DNA from 3 places in the Lentzea sp. CC55 genome. Region 2 is predicted to be linked to each of the others. Evidence: riboswitches for the same ligand, from Rfam matches in the RefSeq annotation. Region 2 holds a riboswitch; each other region holds the start of a gene.
What was found. A riboswitch is a leader RNA that binds a small molecule or an ion and turns the genes downstream of it on or off. The one in region 2 is predicted to bind S-adenosylmethionine.
Positions count from the first base shown of each region.

Region 1 (7,748 bases), on a different contig from region 2:
GTCGTGCCTCCGGAGGCGCTTGCGCACGACCTCCAGCTGGCGGCGCCGGCGGTCGTGGGGAAGCCCGTACCCCTGGAACCGCACGACCTCGGCCCGGTCGCACCGGCGCACCACCGCCTCGACGGTCTCCTCGAACCCGTACCGCTCGACCGCGTGGAGGTCGACCAGCAGGAGCGTGTGGCCGGTGATCCGGGGCAGCGGCACGGGTGCGGGCGGCCGGGGTACCGGCCGGCACTCCGGCGCCTTCGGGTCGTAGCGGCGGTCGAGGATCGCGCGGAACAGCGCGGACTGGCGCTCGTCCACCGGCTTCGGGTGCACGCGGTTCAGGACGTCGCCGAACCGCAGGCTGATGAAGACGAAGTCGTGGTCGCGCACCGACTCCTCGGTGTAGAGGCGGCGGACCGCGTCGCCGATCCCGCGCTTGAGCGGCTTGGGAAGTGCGCGGCCGTGCCTGTAGGTCCAGTAGTTCAGCAACCAGGTGGGGTCGTTGGGCTCCGCGAGCACGGAGTCGACCACCTGGCGGGAGGTGCCGTGCAGGCCGGCCGCCAGGCGGGCCGCGACGAACTCGGCGGCGCCCGCGTGCGCGGTGTAGGCGAGTCCGGCGTCGTGACGGGTCCAGCGCAGCAGGGCGGCGGTCCACCCGGGGTCCTCGACCGTGCTGCGGCGGACCAGGCCGGCGTAGTGGCCGAGGCGGTCGGGGTGGAGGTTCGGATGGTTCCCGACCAGGTCCGACACGACCATCCGGAACAGCTCGTGCCGGAGCCGTCTGCCCACATCGCCTCCCCGCGACAGGGCCGCGCGCGCCCCGAGAATTCGAGATCGCCCCCGTTTGGAACGGGCGCTTCGCACCGGGGCGCGCGTGGCGCCACAGGATCTTAGGCGTGCACCTCGGGCGGAGCGGGCTTCGGTTCCTCGGTCGTGATCACGCGCGCTCCGGGCACCGGGCCGTGCGCCACGCGCACCGTCCGGCACACCCCCGCGCCGGCGAGCTCGGCGGCCACCCGGACGGCCGTGTCGCCGTCTTCGCACAGGAACGCCGTCGTGGGGCCCGAGCCGGACACGATGCCGGCCAGCGCGCCCGCGTCGACGCCCGCGCGGAGCGTGCGGCGCAGGTTGGGCCGCAACGAGACCGCGGCGGCCTGCAGGTCGTTGCCGAGCAGCAGCGCGAGCTGGCGCGGGTCTCCCGAGGACAGCCCCTCCAGCACGGCCTCGACCGGGCCGACGCGCGGCGGATCCCCCTCCGCGCGCAGGCGGTCCAGCTCGTCGAAGACGTCCGGAGTGGACAGTCCACGGCGGTCGAACGCCAGCACCCAGTGGAACTGGTGGCGGGCGAGCACCGGCACGATCCGCTCGCCGCGGCCGGTGCCGAGCGCGGTGCCGCCGTAGAGGGCGAACGGGACGTCCGCGCCGAGCTTCCCGGCCAGTTCGGCCAGCTCGTCGCGGCTGATGTCGAGGCGCCACAACGACGACAGGCCCACGAGCGTCGCGGCGGCGTCCGCGCTGCCCCCCGCCATGCCTCCCGCGACCGGGATGGCCTTGCGGATGACCACGCGGACCTTCGGGTCGTCCGGGTCCTTGCCCACGTGCGCGGCGAGCAGCTGGACCGCGCGCCAGGCGAGGTTCGAGGCCCCGGTGGGCACCTGGTCGGCACCCTCCCCGTGGACCTCGACGCCTGGCTCGTCGGCGACCGCGACCGTGACCTCGTCGACCAGCGACAGCGCCTGGAAGATCGTCACCAGGTCGTGGTAGCCGTCCGGGCGCACGTCACCGACGGCCAGGTGCAGGTTGACCTTGGCCGGGACGCGGACCGTGACCGGGGGTGGAACGACTGCGAGCACCACGTCAGCCTACGGGCGTTCTGGGGTCTCGGACTCCTCCCCCGGTCGGCAGCACCGTCAGACCGGGATGACCGAGCCGCTGTAGGTCTGCTTGATGTAGTCCTTGACCTGCTGCGACGCCAGGAGCTCCGCCAGGTCCCTGACGCGCTTGTCGTCCTTGAGCTCGGTTCGCGTCACCAGGCCGTTGGCGTTGGGGTTGCCCTCGGCCTTCTCCAGCGCGAGCGAGTCGGTGGCGGGCTTCAGGCCCGCGTCGATGGCGTAGTTGCCGTTGATGACCGAGGCGTCGGTGTCCTCCAGCGAACGCGGCAGCTGAGCGGCCTCCAGCGGCACGAACTGCAGGTTCTTGGGGTTCTCCGCGATGTCGCGCACGGTCGGCTGGTCGACGGCCTTGAGCTTGATGAGGCCGTTCGCCTCCAGCAGCTTCAGGCCGCGGGCCTCGTTCGTGGCGTCGTTGGCGACGGCGATCTTGGCGCCGTTCTGCAGCTCGTCGAGCTTCTTGGCCTTCTTCGAGTAGAGGCCGAGCGGCTCGACGTGGACCGGCTGGACCCACTCGACCTTCGCGCCGCTCTCCTTGGTGAACGTCTCCAGGTACGGCACGGTCTGGAAGTAGTTGGCGTCGAGCGACCCGTCGACCAGCGCCGTGTTCGGCTGCACGTAGTCGGTGAACTCGACGACCTCGATCTTGAGCCCCTTCGACGAGGCGAGGTTGTCGGCCACGTACTCGAGGATCTGGGCGTGCGGGACCGGCGAGACGCCGACCTTCAGCGTGTCCGAGGCGGACGAGCCACCACCGGATGAGCAAGCGGACAAAGCAGCCACACCGGACAAAGCAACTGCGATCAGGGCAGCACGAATACGCATGACGTTCCTCTTGAGAATCGCTACGGGTCTAGACGGAGGCGTGCCGGCGCCGGTCGGACGCACGGGCGGCACGGGTGAAACCGAGCTGGATCACGGTGGTGAGCACGGCGAGCCACGCCACGGTGCTCCACAGGATCCGGTCGTTGAAGCGCTGGTAGCCCTCGCGGATCGCGAGGTCGCCGAGGCCACCGCCCCCGATCACGCCCGCCATCGCCGAGTACCCGATGAGGGCGATCACGGTGACGCCGATGGCGTTGATCAGCGCGGGCATCGACTCGCGGATCAGCACGCTGCGCACGATCTTCAACGTCGAGGCGCCCGTGGTGATCGCGGCCTCGACCACGGTCACGTGCACCTCGGACAGGATGTTCTGCACCAGCCGCCCGACGAACGGGATCGCTCCCACGGCCAGCGGCACGATGACCGCCGTGCTGCCGATGGAACCGCCGACGATCAGCCGGGTGACCGACGTGAGCGCGACGAGCAGCACGATGAACGGCATCGAGCGACCGAGGTCGGTGACGAAGCTCAGAACCCTGTGCACCGCGGCGTTCGGCCGCAGCCCGCCCTTGGCGGTGAGCTGCAGCCAGACACCTACGGGAACTCCCAGCAGTGTTGCGATGACTGTGGAGACGCCGACCATGTAGAGCGTTTCCCCGGTGGCCTCGACGAGGTACGCGACGACGTCGGACCAGGGTGTTGCAGACCTCACGCAGCTACTCCCTGCGGCCCCTTCAGGGACCTCTGCACAGCGCCTCCGGCCTCGCCGATCCACTCGAGAGCGGAGTCGGAACGTTCGCCGTTCAGCCCCAGGCGGAAGCGCGCGACCGGGGTCTCCCCGAGACGCGTCAAGCCACCGCCGACGATGTTGAGCTCGACCCCGAACCGGTGCGCGGCCTCGGGCAGCAGCGCGCCGACCGCGGCGAACCCGACGAGCACGACGTCCGCGACGCGGTCGTAGCTGCTCTCGTTGATCGGGTTCAGGTCGACGGCGGGCAGCAGGGCGCTGCTCGTGCGGCTGATCGGGTCGTTGACCAGGTCGAGCACCTTGCCGTGTTCGACGACGCGGCCCTGCTCCAGCACGGCGACGTCATCGCAGATCTTCCGGACCACGCCCATGTCGTGCGTGACGACGAGCACGGTCACACCGAGCTCAGCGCGCGCACGGTCGAGCACCGTCAGCACGGAACCGGTGGTCTCCGGGTCCAGGGCGGAAGTGGGCTCGTCGGCGAGGAGCACGGACGGGTTGGCGGCGAGGGCGCGCGCCACGGCGATGCGCTGGCGCTGCCCGCCGGACAGCTGGTCGGGGTAGGCGCCGGCCTTGTCGGTCAGCCCGACGAGGTCCAGCAGCTCACCGACACGGGTGCGCCGCTGCGGTCCCGGCACGCCGGCGGATTCGAGCGGGAGCGCGATGTTGCCGGCCGCGGTGCGCTGGCGGAGCAGCGAGTCCCCCTGCGGCACGACGCCGATCTGGCGGCGGGCGGCACGCAGCGCCGACCCGTCGAGGCTCGTGATGTCGGTGCCGTCGACGCGGATCGCCCCGGAGTCGGGACGCTCCAGCAGCGCGACGCAGCGGGCGAGCGTCGACTTGCCGGCACCACTGGGGCCGACGACGCCGAGCACGGTGCCGGCCTCGACGTCGAGGGTCACGCCGTTGAGGGCGCTGACGCCCTGGAAGGACTTGGTGAGGTTTTCGACAGTGATCACTTCTGCTCCACGGCTGCGCGCGACGGCACCTCGTCCGCTGGTGTTCGCGGACGTGCGCGGTCGAAGTTTGCTGCTCAGGTGTGTGCGCCACTCTGCGATCGAGTGCGCGTCAGAGGACTTTGAGAAGGCGCCCTAGACGAGGTGGCGACGACATGCAGAAGCGGTGCGACGGCACTGGTCGACGACTCGACGGCGCGTCAGCATTCGCACGGTACCCATGGTGCTCCTCCATCGGTCCTGGCGTTAGCACCTGCCCGCATCCAGCGGGTGGTTGCTGCGACGTCGTAGAGCCAGGTCTCTCAGTCGCTCCGGATGGCAAGTAGCAGTCAACCGGACGGACGTTCGGTTGCGCAAGCCAGAATCCGATTCGTTCGACAGATCACACTGTTGGCCGAAGGATCCCCGGCCTAGACCTCGGCGATCCGGATGAAGTCGATCACCGTCAGCTGCTCGCCCCGGAGCTGCGGGTCGACACCCGCCTTGGCGAGCACCTCGTCGACGTTCGCGGTGTGCCCGCGGAGGGCGGCCCGGAGGGTCTTGCGACGTTGCGCGAACGCGGCGTCGACGACCGCGAAGAGCTTCTTGCGGTCCACAGTGGACAACGGCTTTTCGTGGCGCTGGAACCACACCAGCCCGGAGTCGACGTTGGGCGCGGGCCAGAACACGTTCTTGCCGATCGCGCCGGCCTTCTTCGCCTCGGCGTACCAGGCGAGCTTCACGCTGGGGACGCCGTAGATCTTGCTCCCGGGCTTCGCGGCCATGCGGTCGGCCACCTCCGCCTGGACCATGACAAGGCCCTTCCGGAGGCTCGGGAGTTCGGCCAGGAGGTGGAGGACCACAGGGACCGCGACGTTGTACGGGAGGTTGGCGACGATCGCGGTGGGTTGCACCGGCAGGTCTTCTTGGGTGACTTTCATGGCGTCCTCGAGGACCACGTGCAACTTGCCCGCGTTCTCCGGGTCCATCTCCGCGACGGTCTGGGGAAGCCTCCGCGCCAGGGGCGGGTCGATCTCCACCGCGACGACCTGGCTGGCGCTGGGGAGCAGCGCGAGGGTGAGGCTGCCCAGGCCCGGACCGACCTCCAGGACGACGTCGTCCTCGGTCAGGCCGGCCGCTGCGACGATCTTGCGAACCGTGTTGGGGTCGTGCACGAAGTTCTGGCCCAGCTTCTTGGTCGGGCGGATGCCCAGTTCGGCGGTTAGACGGCGGACTTCGGCGGGTCCCAGCAGGCTCACCCGGGCATTCTCTCAGGCTCCTGGCCCGGGGCCCGGTCACCCCTCGCCCGGGCGAGTTGGGTGAGAGGGCTGGCGCGCGGGTCAACTCGGGGCGGGCGGCACGCGGGTCGGCTCGGGGCGGAGGGCGCCTGTTCCAGCGGGCTGGTCGCCTCGAGCGGCTTCGCCCGCTGCCCCGCCGTTGCACCACCCCGGAACTGTCAGACCCACCGAGTACGTTCGGTCGCGGGGACGCCGAATTCGAGCGGACCCTTGTGCGAGCCTCCCCGCACCAAGCCCTTCGCACCGCCAACCCCGCCCGCGGGCACGGGTGGGCGGAACCGCGAAGGCCGCCCTGGCGAACCAGGACGGCCTTCGTGCGGGGGACGGGGAGGCGACGCGGGTCTACGGCAGGCCGAGCTTGGCGCGGCAGCCTGGCCACGCCGAGTACGTGCCGCCGCGGCCGTCGCGGAGCTTGGTGGCGATGGCGATCTGCTGTTCGCGCGTCGCCTGGTGCGGGTAGGCGGCGAAGGCCGCGCCACCGTAGGCGTCCCAGGTGCTCTTGTTGAACTGCAGGCCGCCGTAGTAGCCGTTGCCGGTGTTGATGGCCCAGTTGCCGCCCGCTTCACACTTGGCGAGGCGGTCCCAGACCTCACCGCCGGCGAGGGGCTTGGTGCCCACGACGATCTTCTTGGGCTTCGGCTCCTTGGTGACCTTGCTGCCCAGCTTCTCGCGGCTGATCTCCTTGCCGTTCTTCACGGTCACGCGGTACTGGGAGATCTGCTCGCCGGCGGCGCCGGGGTCGACGACCTTCTGCTCGCCCGCGTTCATGTTCGGGTCGTTGGTCTTCTCGACCGGCGCGGCGACCGGCTCGGTCACGTTGACGACCGTGACGCCGGTGCGGGAGATGTAGACCTCGGCGCCGGTGGCGAGCTTCACGTCGGCGCCGGACGAGACGGCGTCCTCGGGGCCGAGGGAGAGGTTCTCGGACTTCAGCAGCTCGTCGACGGTGAGGGCGGTGGTCTTGACCTCGCGGACCGGGTTCGCGCCGTCGAACAGCTTGATGGTCTTGCTGGTCTTGACCTCGAGGTTCATGCCCTCGAGCGGCACGTCCTGCGAGCCGGGCGCGGACATCCACGCGCCTTCGAGGTTCACGCCGAGCTGCTTGGCGGCTTCCTCGACGGTGACGGAGCGGACCCAGTCCTCGCGGGCCTGGCCGTCGACGCTCATCTTGAGCAGGCGGCCGCGGTCGAGGCTGATCTTGCCGCCGTCGGAGATCGGGGCGTTCAGCGACGGGGACAGGGCGTCGTGCTCACCGACGACGATCCCTTCCTCCGCCAGGACCTCGCCGACCGTGCCCTCGTAGGAGTGGACGGTCTGCAGCGCGCCGTCGACCTCGACGGTCAGCGACTTGTCCATCGCCATGGCGGTCACGCCGCCGCCGGAGATCGACACGAGGACAGCGGCGACCGCGCCCTTGAGGAAGCGGCGCTTCCAGTTCGTGGCGGCCTTGACGAGCAACTGCGGGTCGCTCTTCTCCTCTTCCTCCGACGGGAGGACGAGGGGCGGCATGATCGTCGTCTCGGCGTTGATGAGACGGATCAGCTCGTCGACGTCGACGTTGGCCGAGGCGAGCAGGTCGTCCGCGTCCGGGCCGAGCACCTCGAGCACGTCCGCGGGCGTGATGGTCAGCGCACCGGCGGGAAAGCTCGGGTGGGGATCGACGACGCCAACCGCGGTGCCCCCGACCGGCGTGAACCAGTCGGTGTCCTCGTCGAAGTCGTAAGGAGCGGCAGTTCTGTCGCTACCGGACATCAGGGTCGATACCTCCATTGCGGAAGCTGTGAGGCCACCGCACAGTTGGCGTTGACAAGATCATTCGAGTTGGAGCTCGAAGGTTCCCGGCAACTCCTCCTACGTGGTCTCGCTGCTTGTCGCTTCTGGCTTCGGTCCCGCCCCGACTGCGGGCGTGCACCGAACCGACAACGTCGATTCAGGTGGCACGGTCACGGGACAGTAACGGGGCAAAGCACGTTGCGCAAACACCCCTACCGATGTTGTGACCTCAGTCACCCGTGGAGGTAGGAACCCTGTACTCCGTTTGCTCCAAGTCACATTCAGGGGGCGAGCC
Region 1 covers NZ_JAJCXE010000022.1:222,211-229,958, forward strand. Annotated here, with positions in the region: gene L6E10_RS16850 (hypothetical protein) at 1-774, opposite strand, end outside; gene L6E10_RS16855 (4-(cytidine 5'-diphospho)-2-C-methyl-D-erythritol kinase) at 876-1,838, opposite strand; gene L6E10_RS16860 (MetQ/NlpA family ABC transporter substrate-binding protein) at 1,896-2,699, opposite strand; gene L6E10_RS16865 (methionine ABC transporter permease) at 2,728-3,411, opposite strand; gene L6E10_RS16870 (methionine ABC transporter ATP-binding protein) at 3,408-4,406, opposite strand; SAM riboswitch class I at 4,632-4,725, opposite strand; gene rsmA (16S rRNA (adenine(1518)-N(6)/adenine(1519)-N(6))-dimethyltransferase RsmA) at 4,814-5,635, opposite strand; gene L6E10_RS16880 (resuscitation-promoting factor) at 6,023-7,432, opposite strand; gene L6E10_RS16885 (TatD family hydrolase) at 7,735-7,748, opposite strand, start outside.
Region 1: linked by a shared signal. The riboswitch ahead of L6E10_RS16870 (methionine ABC transporter ATP-binding protein) and the one ahead of L6E10_RS08255 (aminotransferase class V-fold PLP-dependent enzyme) in region 2 are both predicted to bind S-adenosylmethionine.

Region 2 (7,748 bases):
TGCTCGACCGGTACGCGCTGGCGAAGACGCACGACCTGGTCCGCGACGTGCAGGCGGCGATGGACGGCTACGACATCTCCGGCGCGTGCCAGCTGGTGCGCGAGTACCTGGAGGTGCTGACGAACTGGTACGTGCGCCGGTCGCGGCAGCGGTTCTGGGACGGCGAGCAGGACGCGATCGACACCCTGCACACCGTGCTGGAGGTCGTCACGCGCGTGGCGGCGCCGTTGCTGCCGTACACGACCGAGGTCGTGTGGCGCGGGCTGACCGGTGGCCGTTCGGTGCACCTGACGGACTTCCCGTCGGTGTCGGACGTGCCGGCGGACGACGCCCTCGTGGCGGCGATGGACGAGGTGCGCGACGTCTGCTCGACGGCGTTGTCGCTGCGCAAGGCGAACAAGCTGCGCGTGCGGCTGCCGCTGGCGCGCCTGACGGTCGCCTCCCCGGTGGCGGCGTCGCTGGAGGACTTCGCCGAGATCGTGCGCGACGAGGTCAACGTCAAGGAGGTGTCGCTGTCCACGGACGTCGACGCCTACGGCCAGTTCCAGCTCGTCGTGAACGCGCGTGCCGCCGGCCCGCGCCTCGGGCCGAACGTGCAGAAGGTCATCAAGGCCGTCAAGGCCGGTGACTGGTCCGAAGTGGACGGTCGCGTGGTGGCCGCGGGCGTCGAGCTGTTCGAGGGCGAGTACGAACAGCGCCTGGTGGCGACGGATCCCGCCGCCACGGCCGCTCTGCCGGGCGGCGCCGGTGTCGTCGTGCTCGACACGGCGGTGACGCCGGAACTCGAGGCCGAGGGCGTCGCACGTGACCTCGTGCGCGTGGTGCAGCAGGCCCGCAAGGACGCCCAGCTCGACGTGTCCGACCGGATCACGCTGACGCTGGACCTGCCGGACGCGGTGAAGGCCGCCGTGGAGCCGCACCTGCCGTTCGTGCAGTCGGAGACGCTGACGACCTCGGTGGTGTTCGGTGAGGGCACGTCCGAGGGCACGGTCGGGGACGGTGCCAAGGTGAAGGTCGCTGTCGCGAAGGCGTGATCGATACGTGAGCACTCGTCCCTAACGTCGCCATCGCCTGAGAGGGGGCGATGGTGAAGGTCAGAGGACTGGTGTTGAGCACGGCGTTCCTGGCGGCGTGTGTGGTGGGTTCGCCTGCCGCACACGCCGCCGCTGCGTGTGAGTGGGTCACGACACCCCTGCCGGTACCGGCAGGGGTCGTGTTCTACGGCGTGTACGCCGCGTCGGACAGCGGCGAATGGGTGCTCGGACACGGTGAGAACGCCTCGTACGAAAAGGGGACGTTCGTCTGGCGCAACGGAATGCCGACCGGTGAGTTCATCCCGCAGCTCGGAACGGTCGGTGATGTCAACGACTCCGGTGTCCTGGTGAGCAACGTCGGTGACGCCGGCTACCGGATCGGGAACGGTGTCCGGGAGCGCTTGGAACCGGCTCCCGGCACCTCCTGGTCGTGGGGCGAGCACATCAACAACGGGGGCGACGTCGCCGGCATGTCGGGCTTGCGCGGCCCGCTCCTGGTGTGGCCGGCGGGATCCACGACACCCAGGGAGCTGCCGAACACCCGCAACGGGCCCGATCGCGTTGTGAAGGGCATCGACGACGACGGCAACGTGGTCGCGGTGGAGTACGGACCGCCGGAGAAGTGGTCCAGCCACGTCTGGGACCGCGACGGGAACCGGACGGCGCTGGAGCCGCTGGCGGCGGACCACCGGGCGGAGGTGGAGTTCATCCGCAACGGCCGGATCTTCGGCAGGTCGGCGCCCCACGACGGGCAGCGGCCCGGCACCGTCGTCGAGTGGGGGCTGGACGGCGAGATCGTGCGCACCTTCCCGGAGTTCTCCCGCCCGGTGGACGCGAACGCCTCCGGGCACGTTCTCGGCCAGGTCTCCGTGGAGGGCGAGCACAACGCGGTGTGGCGGGAGCCGGGTCAGCTCGACACCCCGCCCGGCGTGCACGGACTCGTGCTGGCCGACAGCGGTGACGTCTACGGCAACGCGCGGAAGGACAACGAGCTCCAGCCGCGTCACGCGCGTTGTGGCTGACGCTTCGGGGTGAACAGGCGCCGCACCTGGCGCACGTACCACGACCAGCGGGCCGGGGCCTCCGGTTCCCGGCCCGCTGCTCGTTCGCAGGCGTCGAACAGGTCCTCCAGGCACGCGTCGTGCAGCCATCTGATCGCCAGCACCCAGCGCAGCCGGTCCACGAGGGCGAACCGGCCGATCAGCTCGTGTCGCAGAACCGTGCCGGACGCCGAGAGCGTGTGACTGCCCGACATGTCGACGAACTCGAAGGTGATCGACTCACCGGGCACGAACTCGGTGCAGCGGTAGCGGATCGGGCCGTGGCCGCCGTCGGCGCCGACCCCGAGCGGCCGGTCGAACTCCAGCTTGCCCCACGCCGGTGGCCAGAGCTCCTGGATGCGGTCGACGAACGGGCCCGCGGGCACGCCGAGGTCGCGGGTGTGGACGTTTTTGATCATGAGAGGGCCCTTCCATACGCTTCCGTATGTTGCTGGGCCGTACGGTAGCGTATGGAAGCGTGGTGCGGCGGAATCGTGATGACTGGACTGAGATAGCGCTGAGAGCGCTGGCCCAAGGCGGGCTCCAAGCCGTCGCGATCGAGCCCTTGGCGGCGCGGGCCGGAGCCACGAAGGGCAGCGTCTACCACCACTTCCCGAACCGCGAGGCGTTGCTGAAGGCGACGGTCGAGCGGTGGGAGCGGGAGCACACCGAGAAGGTCATCGAGCTCGTCGAGTCCGGGAAGACGCCGCACGAGAAGCTCAGGACGCTGTTCACCGTGGTGCTCGACCAGACCCGCAAGGGATCGGTGGAGATGGCGTTGCAGGCGAGCGCCGGCAACGAGGTGATCGCGCCCGTCCTCCAGCGCGTCACCGTGAAGCGGATCGGTTACCTGACCGAGCTGTTCGAACAACTCGGGTTCGGCGCCGAGCAGGCGAAGAAGCGGGCGCTCATCGCGTTCAGCCTCTACCTGGGGCAGGCGCAGATGTGGGCGAGCCTGCCCGGCCTCGTCGAACCGGTGCTCGACGAGGCCGTGCAGGTGCTCACCGCCCGGTGATCAGGCAGGGGTGATCAGGCAGCGGTCGCCCACAGCGCGGAGGCGATCACGTCCGCGTTCCGGTCGAGCGCCGTGGTGCTGACGTTCGCCGTGGTGTCGCAGGAGCGGTGGTAGCAGCGGTCGTAGGCCTGGCCGGCCGTGCCGCCCCACTTCTGCGCCTGGGCCGCGGTCTTGATGCCCTCGGCGCCGGTGAAGGTGCCGCCGACCGGGATGCCCGCGCGGGCGAACGCCGCGTGGTCGGAGCGGCCGCCGACGCTGGTCAGCTCGGTCTGGACGTTGAGCGCGGTGAAGCCCGCCTGGAGCCGCTGCTGCAGCGCGAGCGAGCCGGAGGGCTGGCCGGAGGCGCTGTAGACGAAGTAGCCGGGGTTGGGCGAGCCGGTCATGTCGAAGTTCAGGTACGCCTTGATCTTCGACCGGTCGGTGGTGTTCAGCGAGTTCACGTAGAACGTCGACCCGCGCAGGCCGAGTTCCTCGGCGCCCCACCAGCCGAACCGCACGTGCTTGGTCGGCTGGAAGCCCGTCGCCCTCATCTGCAGGGCGACCTCGAGCAGGGACGCGGACCCCGTGCCGTTGTCGTTGATGCCGGGGCCCGACGTGACGCTGTCGAGGTGGCCGCCGAGCATGACCGTGTTGCCGGTGTCGCCGCCGGGGTAGTCCGCGATCAGGTTGTAGCCGGTGGCGCCGTTGTAGGTGAACGACTGGACGCGAGTGGTGAAGCCCGCCGCGTCGAGCTTGCCCTTCACCCAGTTGATCGAGGCCAGGTACCCCGGTCGTCCGTGTGCGCGGTTGCCGCCGTTGGCGTTGGCGATGGACTGGAACTGGTTGAGGTGGGCTTGCACGTTCGCCACGTTGATGTCGGGCGCCGCCAGTGCCGACGGTGCGGCGGCTTGCGCCGTGGTTGCTCCGGCCACCGTCAAGGCGGCCGCCAGTGCGATCAGGATCCTCATGGTTCAACTCCGTGCAGGGTTGGGATTGAGCCACTGATCAACATGCTCCGTCGTGCATGGGCCCGCTAGGGGCGAACGGCTGGAGTTGTTGACTCGTCTGATTCGTCGGAATCGATGGTGATCAACCAGAATGGTCCGGGTGGGTGACGTCACGGTCGTGCTGGGTGTCGGTGCCGTCGTACTGCTGATCTCCGTGATCGCGGTGCGGGTGTCGACCCGCCTCGGCCTGCCCTCGCTGTTGCTGTACCTCGGCATCGGCGTGCTCCTCGGCGAGTCCGTCTTCGGCATCAGGTTCGACGACGCCGGCCTCACACAGTCCCTCGGCATCGCCGCACTGGTGCTGATCCTGACCGAGGGCGGCATCACCACCCGCTGGAGCGCGGTGAAACCCTCGCTGTGGCTGGGCGTCGCACTGTCCACAGTGGCCGTTGTGGTGAGCGTCGCCGTCACCGGTACGGCACTGCACTTCCTGCTCGGCCTCGACTGGCGGATCGCGTTGCTCTGGGGAGCGGTGCTGTCGTCCACCGACGCCGCGGCCGTGTTCAGCGTCCTGCGGTCGCTGGGTGTCGGGGCGCGGCTCACGGGCGCGCTCGAACTGGAGTCCGGTCTCAACGACGCACCGGTCTACATCGCCGTCGTGCTGCTGGCGTCCTCGGACCGGATCTCGTGGACCGCGCCGCTGCTGGTGGTCTACGAACTGGGCGCGGGAGCGCTCATCGGCATCCTGCTGGGCGTCCTGGGCGCCGCGGGGCTGAGACGCGCGGCGCTGCCCTCGACCGGTCTCTACCCGCTCGCCACCGTGGCCGTGTGCGTGATGGCCTACACGGCCGGCGACCTCGCGCACGCCTCCGGGTTCCTCGCCACCTACGTCGCCGCGCTGGTGCTCGGCAACGCCCGCCTGCCGCACCGCGCCGACACGCTCTCGTTCGCCGAAGGTCTCGGCTGGCTGGCCCAGATCGGGCTCTTCGTCCTGCTCGGCCTCTACGCCTCGCCGTCGCGGCTGCTCGACGTGCTGTTCCCCGCGCTGGTCGCGGGCGTGGTGCTGACGTTCGTCGCCCGGCCGTTGTCGGTGGTGCTGGCCTCCCTGCCGTTCAAGGTGCCGTGGCGCGAGCAGGCGTTCCTCTCGTGGTCCGGCCTGCGCGGCGCGGTGCCGATCGTGTTCGCGCTGATCCCGCTGATCCAGGGGGTCGAGGGCGCGCGACAGCTGGTCGACGTGGTGTTCCTGCTGGTCATCGTCCTGACGATCGTGCAGGGCACGACGCTGCCGTTCCTCGCGCGCCGCCTGGGGCTGGTGAAGACGGGGGAGGCGTTGGAGGTCCAGGTCGACTCCTCGCCGCTCGACGAGCTCGGTGCCGAACTGCTGCAGGTGCACATCCAGCGCGGGTCGAAGCTGCACGGCGTCTACATGTCCGAGCTGAGGCTCCCCGGCGGCGCCACGGTGAGCCTCGTGGTGCGCGGCGGGAAGAGTTTCACGCCACAACCGACGACCCGGCTGCAGACCGAGGACCAGTTGCTCATCGTGACGACGGAGGAGGCGCGCGAAGCCGCTGAACGGCGTGTCCGAGCCGTCGACAGGGCCGGTCGCTACGCGCGCTGGAAGGGCGAGACCGGCGAATGATCGGTCTGCGAGGCTTCCCAGCATGTGAATCGGGTGTCGACGAGCGCGTCACCCTCCGCTAACGTCGTCGGCAGGTCATGAGAGCCAGCGTCAAGCCCAAGCTTGCTGGCCGGCAACCCTCCAACCGCGGTGGGGTGCCCTTGGTGAGGACCTGGTCCGGCGCGTGGGGCGCCGGTCAAGCGCGGGCCTTCGCGACACGGGGCCCCTGGCCTCGGAGGCAGCTCGATGACGCTCGCGATCACCCCTGGAACCACCACTTCCGTCCCGGCCGTCGTCGGTGCCGACCTGCGGGTTCCCCTGGTGACCGGAGAGCGCGTCACCTACGCCAACCTCGACCACGCGGCGTCGGCGCCCTGCCTGCAGGAGGTGCGTGACGCCGTCGACGAGCTGCTGCCCTGGTACGCCAGCGTGCACCGCGGTGCCGGGTTCGCCTCCCAGGTCTCGACCCGCGTCTACGAGCAGGCGCGCGACCGCGTCCGCAGGTTCGTCGGCGCGCACCCCTCCGACACCGTCGTCTTCACCCGCAACACCACCGACTCGCTGAACCTGCTGGCGCGCAGCGTTCCCCGCAACACCGCGGTCGTCCTGTTCGACAGCGAGCACCACGCGGCGCTGCTGCCGTGGCGCGGGCCGAACGTCCAGCGCGTTCCCGCTCCGTCTTCGTCCGGCGCCGCGGTGGTGGCGCTGGACCGGGCTCTCGCCGCCGCCCCGGTCGGCCCTCGGCTCGTGATCGTCACCGGGGCGTCCAACGTCACGGGGGAGCTGTGGCCGGTGGCCGAGCTCGCGAAGGTCGCCCGCCGCCACGGCGCGCGCATCGCGCTCGACGCCGCGCAGCTCGCCCCGCACCGCCCGATCAACGCCCGTGAGCTGGGCGTCGACTACGTGGCCTTCTCCGGGCACAAGATCTACGCGCCGTTCGGCGCCGGCGTGCTGGTCGGCCGTGCCGACTGGTTGCAGCAGGCCCAGCCGTACCTCGTCGGCGGCGGCGCGACCTCGAAGGTCACCGACCACGGCGACCGCCTGGGCGTCGCGTGGTCCGCCGTGCCCGAGCGGCACGAGGCCGGCAGCCCGAACGTCGTCGGCGTGCACGCCCTCGCGGCGGCCTGCGAGATCCTGTCGCGGCACTGGGAGCAGACGGTCGCGCACGAGCAGGAGCTGCTGACGCGTCTGCGGGACGGCCTGCGCACGGTTCCCGGCTTCCGCGAGCTGTCGATCCTGACCGACGCCGACAAGGTCGGCGTCGTGAGCTTCACGATCAACGGTTTCGACGCGGGTTTCCTCGCGGCGGCGCTCTCCGCCGAGTACGGCATCGGTGTCCGCGACGGCGCGTTCTGCGCGCACGTGATCGTGAGCCGCCTGGTGAAGAAGGCCGGATCGCATGAACAGCGTGCCGTGCGCGCGTCGATCGGCCTCGGCACGACGGCCGAGCACGTCGACCGTTTGGTGGCGGCGTTGCGCACGCTCGTCACCGAAGGTCCGAAGTGGACCTACACCCGGTGCGACGGCCGCTGGGTGCCCGAGGACGACGGCCGAACCCTGCCGCCGTTCCTCGCGTAGTCCCGGTAGTGGACAATGACCTGGTGAGTGACGAGTCCAAGGCCGCGGAGAAGGTCTCCGGGAAGGCCGCTGAACCGCCTGCCGAGGTGCAGGTCAGCGAGCCCGAGGCGACCGTGATCGCGGCCGAGGAGCCCGCCGAGGCCGAGTCCCCCGCGGAGGCGGAGGACGACGAGGAGGGCTTCTCGATCACCGGCTCGCTGCCGGAGCCGAAGACCACGCTCCTCGCGGTGCTGGCGGGCGGCGTGCTGGCCCTGGACGTGCTCACCAAGGTCCTGTCCGTGGCGTTCCTGGAGGGTGCCGACCCGATCAAGGTCTTCGGGGGCGCGCTCTACCTGACGTTCGTCCGCAACCCCGGTGCCGCCTTCGGGCTCGCCGAGGGCTGGACGTGGATCCTGGCGCTGATCGCGCTGGGCGTCGTCGGGTTCATCCTCTGGATCTCGCGCAACCTCCGCTCGCAGGGCTGGGCCGTCGGCCTGGGCCTGGTGCTGGGCGGCGCCGTCGGCAACCTCGCCGACCGCCTGTTCCGCGAGCCGGGGC
Region 2 covers NZ_JAJCXE010000011.1:231,768-239,515, reverse strand. Annotated here, with positions in the region: gene ileS (isoleucine--tRNA ligase) at 1-1,034, shown strand, start outside; gene L6E10_RS08280 (hypothetical protein) at 1,085-2,056, shown strand; gene L6E10_RS08275 (SRPBCC family protein) at 2,038-2,493, opposite strand; gene L6E10_RS08270 (TetR/AcrR family transcriptional regulator) at 2,553-3,089, shown strand; gene L6E10_RS08265 (M28 family metallopeptidase) at 3,104-4,036, opposite strand; gene L6E10_RS08260 (potassium/proton antiporter) at 4,176-5,654, shown strand; SAM riboswitch class IV at 5,728-5,842, shown strand; gene L6E10_RS08255 (aminotransferase class V-fold PLP-dependent enzyme) at 5,880-7,211, shown strand; gene lspA (signal peptidase II) at 7,235-7,748, shown strand, end outside.

Region 3 (7,748 bases), on a different contig from region 2:
CCCATGGCCTCGCCGCTCATCGCGAGGAACTTCGGGATGAAGTCGGCCGGGGCGGGGTGGTCCGGGAGCGCGGCCAGGTACTCGGCGTGCGCTTCCAGCGAGGCGACGCCGCGGCGCAGCGGTTCACCGGTCACGTCGACACCGTGGGTCGCGCCGGACCCGGCCAGTCCGGGAGTGATGTACCAGCGCACCGAATGCGGCTCCAAGCCCTCGTCGACCTGCTCGGGGAACACCCAGCGGTTGCCGGCGTCGCGCAGCGCGTCGAGGGTCGCGAGCCCGGCCGCGCGGTGGTCGGCCTGGTCGAAGCCGTAGGGCGTCTCGACCTCGAAGCCGCAGCCGAACACGACGTCCGGCTTGAAGCGGCGGATCTCGCGGCAGATGTCCCGGCGCAGGTCCAGGCCGTAGACGAGGACGCCATCGGGGTGTTCGAGAACGGTCAGGTGCTCCACACCGACCACGGCGCAGGCGGCCCGCTGCTCGGCGACGCGCAGCCGCGCGGTCTCCTCCGGCGGGTTCGGCATCCCCGCCTCGCCGCGGGTGAGCAGGAGGTAGCCGACCTCGATGCCGCGATCGGTCCAGCGGGCGACGGCCGCGGACGTGCCGTACTCCATGTCGTCGGGGTGTGCGACGACGCAGAGCACGCGCCGGAAGGTCTCCTCCGGAAGGGCAGGCAGTGTCATGCCCGTCATCGTCCCGCGCGAGACGCCCGGCAACCGGGAACCGGCGGAAGAACTTGCGGGGACGAGCAGTTCCACGAGCGTCTGAGCAGCCGTTCCACCTGCATGAGGAAGCTGTCATCGGGTTCCTCCGTCCGGAGGTGGGCGCGCTGGTCTCAGCGTGTCGTACACGTCGTTCACGACCTCGGATGACGGTGTCCGTGGACCGCCGTGAAGGCGTGGTGAAGTTCACGGCGGTCCACGGACACCGGTGGGCGCGGAGAAGGCCGCCTTCACGGTCCGCTGAGCTGGCCTGATATCCTTCGTCGTCGTGAACGCGCGGCTCTCCGCCGTGGAGGAGACCCGGTCCTTGGCCGGTGCCGACGAAGCGCGCCACGAACCCCGGTTTCGACAAGAAGGGTGATGTCGCATGGCGAACATCAAGTCCCAGCTCAAGCGGATCAAGACCAACGAGAAGGCTCGCCTTCGCAACAAGGCGGTCAAGTCGTCCCTGAAGACGGCCATCCGCAAGTTCCGCGAGGCTGCCGAGGCCGGTGACAAGGCGAAGGCCCTGGAGCTGCTGCAGGACGCGTCCCGCAAGCTCGACAAGGCCGCCACCAAGGGCGTCATCCACGCCAACCAGGCCGCCAACAAGAAGTCGGCGATGGCCCAGCGCGCGAACAAGATCGAGGGCTGATCTCGCTCGCGGAGCCTCGAGCTTCCGCAAAGGGCTCCACCTCCTCCGGGAGGTGGAGCCCTTTCGCGTTCCTGGTGTAGGCGTAGGTCCCATGGACTCGCTGCCGCGCATTCAGTTCGTCGAACTCCACGACCTCGAAGGCACCCCGCCCGTGCTGCGGACCCTGCACACGGAGTCGATCACCACGATTTACCGGCTGACGGACGCGGCGCGGGAGTACTCACGGCCGCTGGCACGGGCGCTGCGGTCGGGCGCGGACCACCGGATCGTCGACCTGTGCGCGGGCTCCGGCGGACCGGTGCCGCTCATCCAGCGCCGGCTGCACGCGGAAGGCGTCCACACCCACGTCACGCTGACGGACCTGGTGCCGAACGTGCGCGCGTTCGAGCGCGTGGCGGCCGAGAACCGGCGTCGGCTGCGCGATTCGTGCTGCTCGGTGGACCACGTGCCCACCTCGGTCGACGCCACGGACTGCCGGGTCGAGGGGACGCGCACGATCTACGGCGCCTTCCACCACTTCCCGCCCGCGCTCGCCGCGCGGATGCTGCAGAACGCCGTCGACACCCGGCAGCCGATCGTCGTCGTGGACACCAAGCGGTCGTTCGTCTACCCGGTGTTCTTCCCGTTCCTGCTGACGCTGGCCGTGCTGGTGGCGGCGCCGTTCCAACGCAATCCCCTGCCGCGATACCTGCTGCGCCTGCTGCTCACCTACGTCGTGCCCGTGCTGCCGTTCATGATGTTCTTCGACAGCGTCGTGTCCTTCCTGCGCATGTACGGGCGCGCGGAACTGCGCCGGATCGTCGACGGCCTCGACCGCACCGAGTCGTTCACGTGGACGATCGGCGTCGAGCCCGGTTTCACCGGAGCCCAGTACCTGATCGGGATCCCGCGGTGACCTTCCACGGTCAGCGGCGGCCGTGCGCGGCGACGATCCGGAGCACCGCGCGTTCCAGCGCGTAGTCGGCGTCGGCCGCGACACCCTTCACGTCGGCGTTCAGACCGGCGACCACCTGCATCGCGTCGGCGAGACCCGACTGGTCCCAGCCGCGCGACTGGGCCTGGGCCTTCTTGATCTTCCACGGCGGCATGCCGAGCGGACCGGCCAGGCTGAACGGGTCGGCCCGCCCCACCGCGGACACGCGCGCGACCGTGCGCACCGCGTCCGCCAGCGCGTCCGCGACCAGCACGTGCGGCACACCGAGCTGCATCGCCCACCGCAACGCCTCCATGGCGCCCGCGCGGTCACCGGTGACGGCCTTCTCCGCGACGGCGAACCCGGTCACCTCCGCCTTGCCCTGGTGGTAGCGGCGGATCTCCTCGACCGTCACCTTGCCGTCGGTGTCGGAGACGAGCTGCGACGCCGCCGCGGCGAGCTCGCGCAGGTTCGTGCCCACGGCGTCGATGAGCGTGGCGACGGCCTCCGGGTCGATCTTGCCGCCCGCCTGCCGCACCTCGTTGCGCACGAACGCCTCGCGCTCGGCGGACTTCGTGACCTTGCCGCACTCCGTGACCGCGGCACCGGCCTTCTTCAGCTGCCCGGGCAGGTCCTTGGCGGCCTTGCTGCGGCCACCACCCGTGTGCACGACGACGAGCGTGACCCCGTCCGCGGGCGCCTTCACGTAGGAGAGCACCGTGTCGGCGATCTCCTTGCTGATGTCCTGCGCGTTCTGCAGGACGATCACGCGGCCCTCCGCGAATAGCGACGGGCTCACCAGTTCGGCCAGCTCCGGAGCCGTGAGATCAGTCACCTGGACGCGGGTCAGGTCGGCGTTCGGATCGACCTCGCGTGCGGCCTCGAGAGCCGCCCGAACAGCACGTTCGACCAGCAGCTCCTCCTCGCCGACGACGAGGTGCAGTGACTCCGGTGCGCTCACGTTCCGCATCCTTCCACGTCCCGGATCGTGGACGGCGGTGGCTCAGCGGCGGACCGGTGCCGTAGCTTGGTGGCCACAACTGAACACCGCTCATCCAGAGGGGCAGAGGGACCGGCCCGAAGAAGCCCCGGCAACCGGCGTCAGCGCTGTGTGCACACCTGTGCGCGCATCTGAGTGCAGACGATCACGGTGCCAATTCCGACCCGTTCGATTTCGCGGGAAAGATGAGGAGATACCTCGCGATGACTGCTGTCTCTGTGCCGACGAGCACCAAGTTCGACCTCGGCCCCGCCCGCGCGCTGCTGTGCCGTGAGTGCGGCAACGAAACCCCTCTCGCTCCCGAGTACGCCTGTCTGGAGTGTTTCGGGCCGCTGGAAGTGGCCTACGACTTCGGGAAGATCCGGCGCGAGGACATCGAAGCCGGCCCCAGGTCGATCTGGCGCTACCGCGGCCTCCTCCCCGTTCCGTCCACTGTGGAACAGCACCCGAACACCGACCCCGGCGGCACCCGCCTCGTCGAGGCGCACAACCTCGCCAAGGCACTGGGCGTCCGCAAGATCTGGGTCAAGGACGACACCGGCAACCCCACCCACTCGTTCAAGGACCGCGTCGTGGGCGTGGCGCTCGCCGCCGCCCGCGAGCTCGGCTTCAAGGTGCTGGCCTGCCCGTCGACCGGCAACCTGGCGAACGCCGTCGCCGCGGCCGCCGCCCGCGCGGGCTGGCGGTCGGTCGTCCTCGTGCCCTCCAACCTCGAGCGCGCCAAGATCCTCATGAGCGCCGTCTACGAGGGCGCCCTGATCGCCGTCGACGGCAACTACGACGACGTCAACCGCCTCGCCCAGGAGCTCGCCGCGGAGAACGAGGACTGGGCGTTCGTGAACGTCAACGTCCGCCCGTACTACGCGGAGGGCTCGAAGACGCTCGGCTACGAGGTCGCCGAGCAGCTCGGCTGGCGCCTGCCCGACCAGATCGTCGTGCCGATCGCGTCCGGCTCGCAGCTCACCAAGGTCGACAAGGCGTTCCGCGAACTCGGCCAGCTCGACCTCGTCGAGGCCACGCCGTACAAGGTGTTCGGCGCGCAGGCCACCGGCTGCTCCCCGATCTCGGCCGCCTTCAAGGCGGGCCACGACGTCATCCGCCCGGTCCGCCCGGACACGATCGCGCGCTCGCTGGCGATCGGCGCCCCGGCCGACGGCCCGTACGTGCTCGACGCGGTGCGCCGCACCAACGGCGCCATCGAGGACGTCACCGACGAAGAGGTCGTCGAGGGCATCAAGCTCCTCGCCCGCACCGAGGGCATCTTCGCCGAGACCGCCGGCGGCGTGACCGTCGCGACGGCGAAGAAGCTGATCGAGTCGGGCCAGCTCGACCCGGACGCCGAGACCGTGCTGCTGATCACCGGCGACGGCCTCAAGACCCTCGACGCGCTCGGCGACACGATCGGCCCTCGTGCGACGGTGCCGCCGTCGGCCGAGGCCGTGATCAAGGCGCTGGGGTAGTCACCTCCTTTCCGGCTCCGGGGACGCGGCTGCGTCTCCGGAGCCGTAGGTGAACTTTTCGTTCAAGAGATGGGCTGCTTCGGAAGCGCGCGGTCCTGTCGGGATGCGTCTCCGTTGCGGCACAACATGATCTCGACAGGGCACGTTGGTTCACAAGGCGATCGCGTCCGTCTTCAGCCAGCCCGTGCGCGGGAAGCGCCGCAGGCCGTCCACCACGTGTGGTCCCACCGCCTCCACGGTCGCGCGCCAGGCCGCGATCCGTTGCGGCCACGGGGCTTCCGCCTTCAGGGCGTTGTAGTGGTAGTCGTGCCAGACGTCCGGGGCGATGCGCAGGTCGTCGTCGAACACGTGCTCGGCCATGAGGTCGTACGCCTCTTCCGGTTTCTCCGCCTTGGTGGGCGGCAGCACGTGGGTGGTGGTCGCCTTGTACGTGACGGCGCGGGTGCCGTCTTCGAGTGTTTCGCAGATGTAGTAGGCGAAATCGGGTTTGAGTTCGTCGTGCGGCCACGGGGTCGCCGCGTAGTTCATCTGCCACAGCGCCCATGCGAGGCCCGGCGTGCCGCCGGGAATCGGGTAGCGCGCGTTGAACAGCCTGATCCAGACCATCTCTTCTCCTTCGTACGATGCGGTTTCCCGGCAGCACCGCCAGGTCTCCGTCCTTGTCGGTGCGCAGCACCGAGGCGCCTCCCGTTCGCAGCACGTCGATCACTTGCGGGCTCGGGTGGCCGTAGCGGTTGCCCGTGCCGACGCTGACGAGCGCTATCTGCGGTCGCACGGCCCTGAGGAACGCGGGCAACGAGTAGCGGGAGCCGTGGTGCGGCACTTTGAGCACCTCCGCGGTCAGGTCCCGCTCTCCCAGCAACGCCGCCTGGCCGGCCAGTTCGACGTCGCCGGTGAGCAGCACGCGGCCTGCTCTCGTGTGGGCTTTGAGCACGAGCGAGTAGTCGTTCACCGTCGTGTTCTCGGCCTCGGCGACCGGTGGCCGCCTGGGACCCATCACCTCCAGGTCCAGGCCTGGCAGAGCGAAGCGCTCCCCTGCCTTCGGTTCCACCACCCGCACGTTCTGGGCGCGCGCTTGTCTGCCGACCTCCCTCCAGGCCCACTCGGGTTCTTTGAGCGGGCCCACCGCGATCGCTCCCACCGCACGTCCGGTGAGCGCGGCTTCCAGGCCGCCGACGTGGTCCGCGTGCAGGTGGGTGAGGACCACGAGCGGGATCTTGGTGATCCCCAACGTCTTCAGGCACCGGTCGACCGCACCGGGATCCGGTCCGGCGTCGACCAGGACCGCCGTGTCCGCGACGTCGGTGGCGAGCACGAGCGCGTCGCCCTGGCCGACGTCGCAGCTGACGACCTTCCAGCCGTCCGGTGGCCAGACCGGTGCGACGACTCGCATCGGCACCAGCACCACGAAGCCGCCGACGAGCACGGCGACCACCAACGTCCGCGTCTTTTTCAGCCGCAGCAACAACACGACCACCGCCGTGACGGCGGCCAGCGCGAGCGCTCCGGTCCAGCCGTCCGGCCAGCCGACCGCCGCGCCGGGCACGGTCGACGCCTGGCGTCCGACCTGGATCAGCCACGTCACCGCGGGACCGGCCACGTGCGCCACCAGTTCGGCCGCGCGGGGCGAGAACGGCGCCACCACCGCTGCGACCACGCCCAGCACCGTCGCCGGCGCGACCACCGGCCCGGCGACCAGGTTGGCCAGCACCGAGACCAGGCTCACCTGCCCGGACAGCCCCGCCACCAGCGGAGCCGTGGCCAGGCTCGCGGCCGTTGGCACGACCACAGCCTCGGCCAGTCCGTTCGGCACGCCACGCTGTTTGAGCGCTTGTGCCCACCTCGGCGCGATGAGCACCAACGCCGCCGTTGCCACCACGGACAACGCGAAGCCCGGCTCACCACCCAGCGCTGGGTCGTGGAGCACCAGGACGAGCACCGCTGCCGCCAGGCTCGGCACCGCCGAGCGTTCCCGGCCCAGCACCAGCCCCAGCAACGTGACGGCGCCCATGACCGCGGCCCTGAGGACGCTCGGCTCCGGTCCCGCCAAGACCACGAACCCGACCAGCGCCACCATCGCCGCGACGGCGGCCTTGCGCGGCCCGAGCCGTCTGGTCAGCAGGTAGACCGCACCGCACACGATGGCCAGGTTCGCCCCGCTCACCGCGAGCAGGTGGGCCAGACCGGCGGTGCGGAACTCGTCGACGATGCGCGGCACCATCTGCTCGGTGTCGCCCACGACGAGCGCCGGCAGGAGCCCGGCCTCCTCGTCGTCCAGCACCCGGCTGGCCTGGGCCAGTCCGTCGCGGAGGTCGTCCGCCCAGCTTTGCCAGACCGGTGGCGGTTGTGGGTCTGCCGGCGGACCCCTCACTCTCAGCAGGGCTGACGCCAGATCGCCGCCTCTCGGCGGGGCGAGCGTGCCTTTGACCGTGACCTTCTGTCCGGGCACCAGGTCTCGCCACTTGGCTGCCGGAGCCAGCAGCACCAGTTGCGCGCCGCCCGCGGTTGCTTTGACCACGACGTTGTCCACGCCCGCCTGGTGGCTCGCGAAGCCCTCGGCCCTGATGCCCTTCGGCCTGGTGACGATCTCGACGGTGAGGGTGGTGCTCCGGCCTTCGTTCGCCGCCAGGCGGAGCGGGTGGGATTCGGCCCGCAGGACGTGGCCGCCGACCCAGGCCGCTGCCACCGGGCCCGAGATCAGCAGGGCTATCGCGCAGGTCCGGTTCCACCACGCCCTGCGCCACGCGGCCAGGCCGATGGCACCTGCCGCCACCCCGGTGCCCACTGCCGCCTGCCAGCTCAGGAAGAGGCCGGCGACCGCGGTCGTCCACACCGCCGCCGCGGCGGGGACCAGGCGGTAGTCCTGGGCTACCGGGTGCTTGCGGGCCACGGGGTGCTTCCCAGGCCGCTCGGCGGATCGGAGGCACGGCTTGGACTGCCTTGGCGTGGCTGGGGAACGTTCGACACCCCGTGCGGGGCGTGGTGCGGCTGGATTCGCGCTTTCCGGTTCGTGTGGTCGTGC
Region 3 covers NZ_JAJCXE010000043.1:195,782-203,529, reverse strand. Annotated here, with positions in the region: gene L6E10_RS28190 (PIG-L deacetylase family protein) at 1-689, opposite strand, end outside; gene rpsT (30S ribosomal protein S20) at 1,087-1,353, shown strand; gene L6E10_RS28180 (class I SAM-dependent methyltransferase) at 1,445-2,248, shown strand; gene holA (DNA polymerase III subunit delta) at 2,259-3,227, opposite strand; SAM riboswitch class I at 3,315-3,458, shown strand; gene thrC (threonine synthase) at 3,470-4,726, shown strand; gene L6E10_RS28165 (DNA internalization-related competence protein ComEC/Rec2) at 4,710-7,616, opposite strand.
Region 3: linked by a shared signal. The riboswitch ahead of thrC (threonine synthase) and the one ahead of L6E10_RS08255 (aminotransferase class V-fold PLP-dependent enzyme) in region 2 are both predicted to bind S-adenosylmethionine.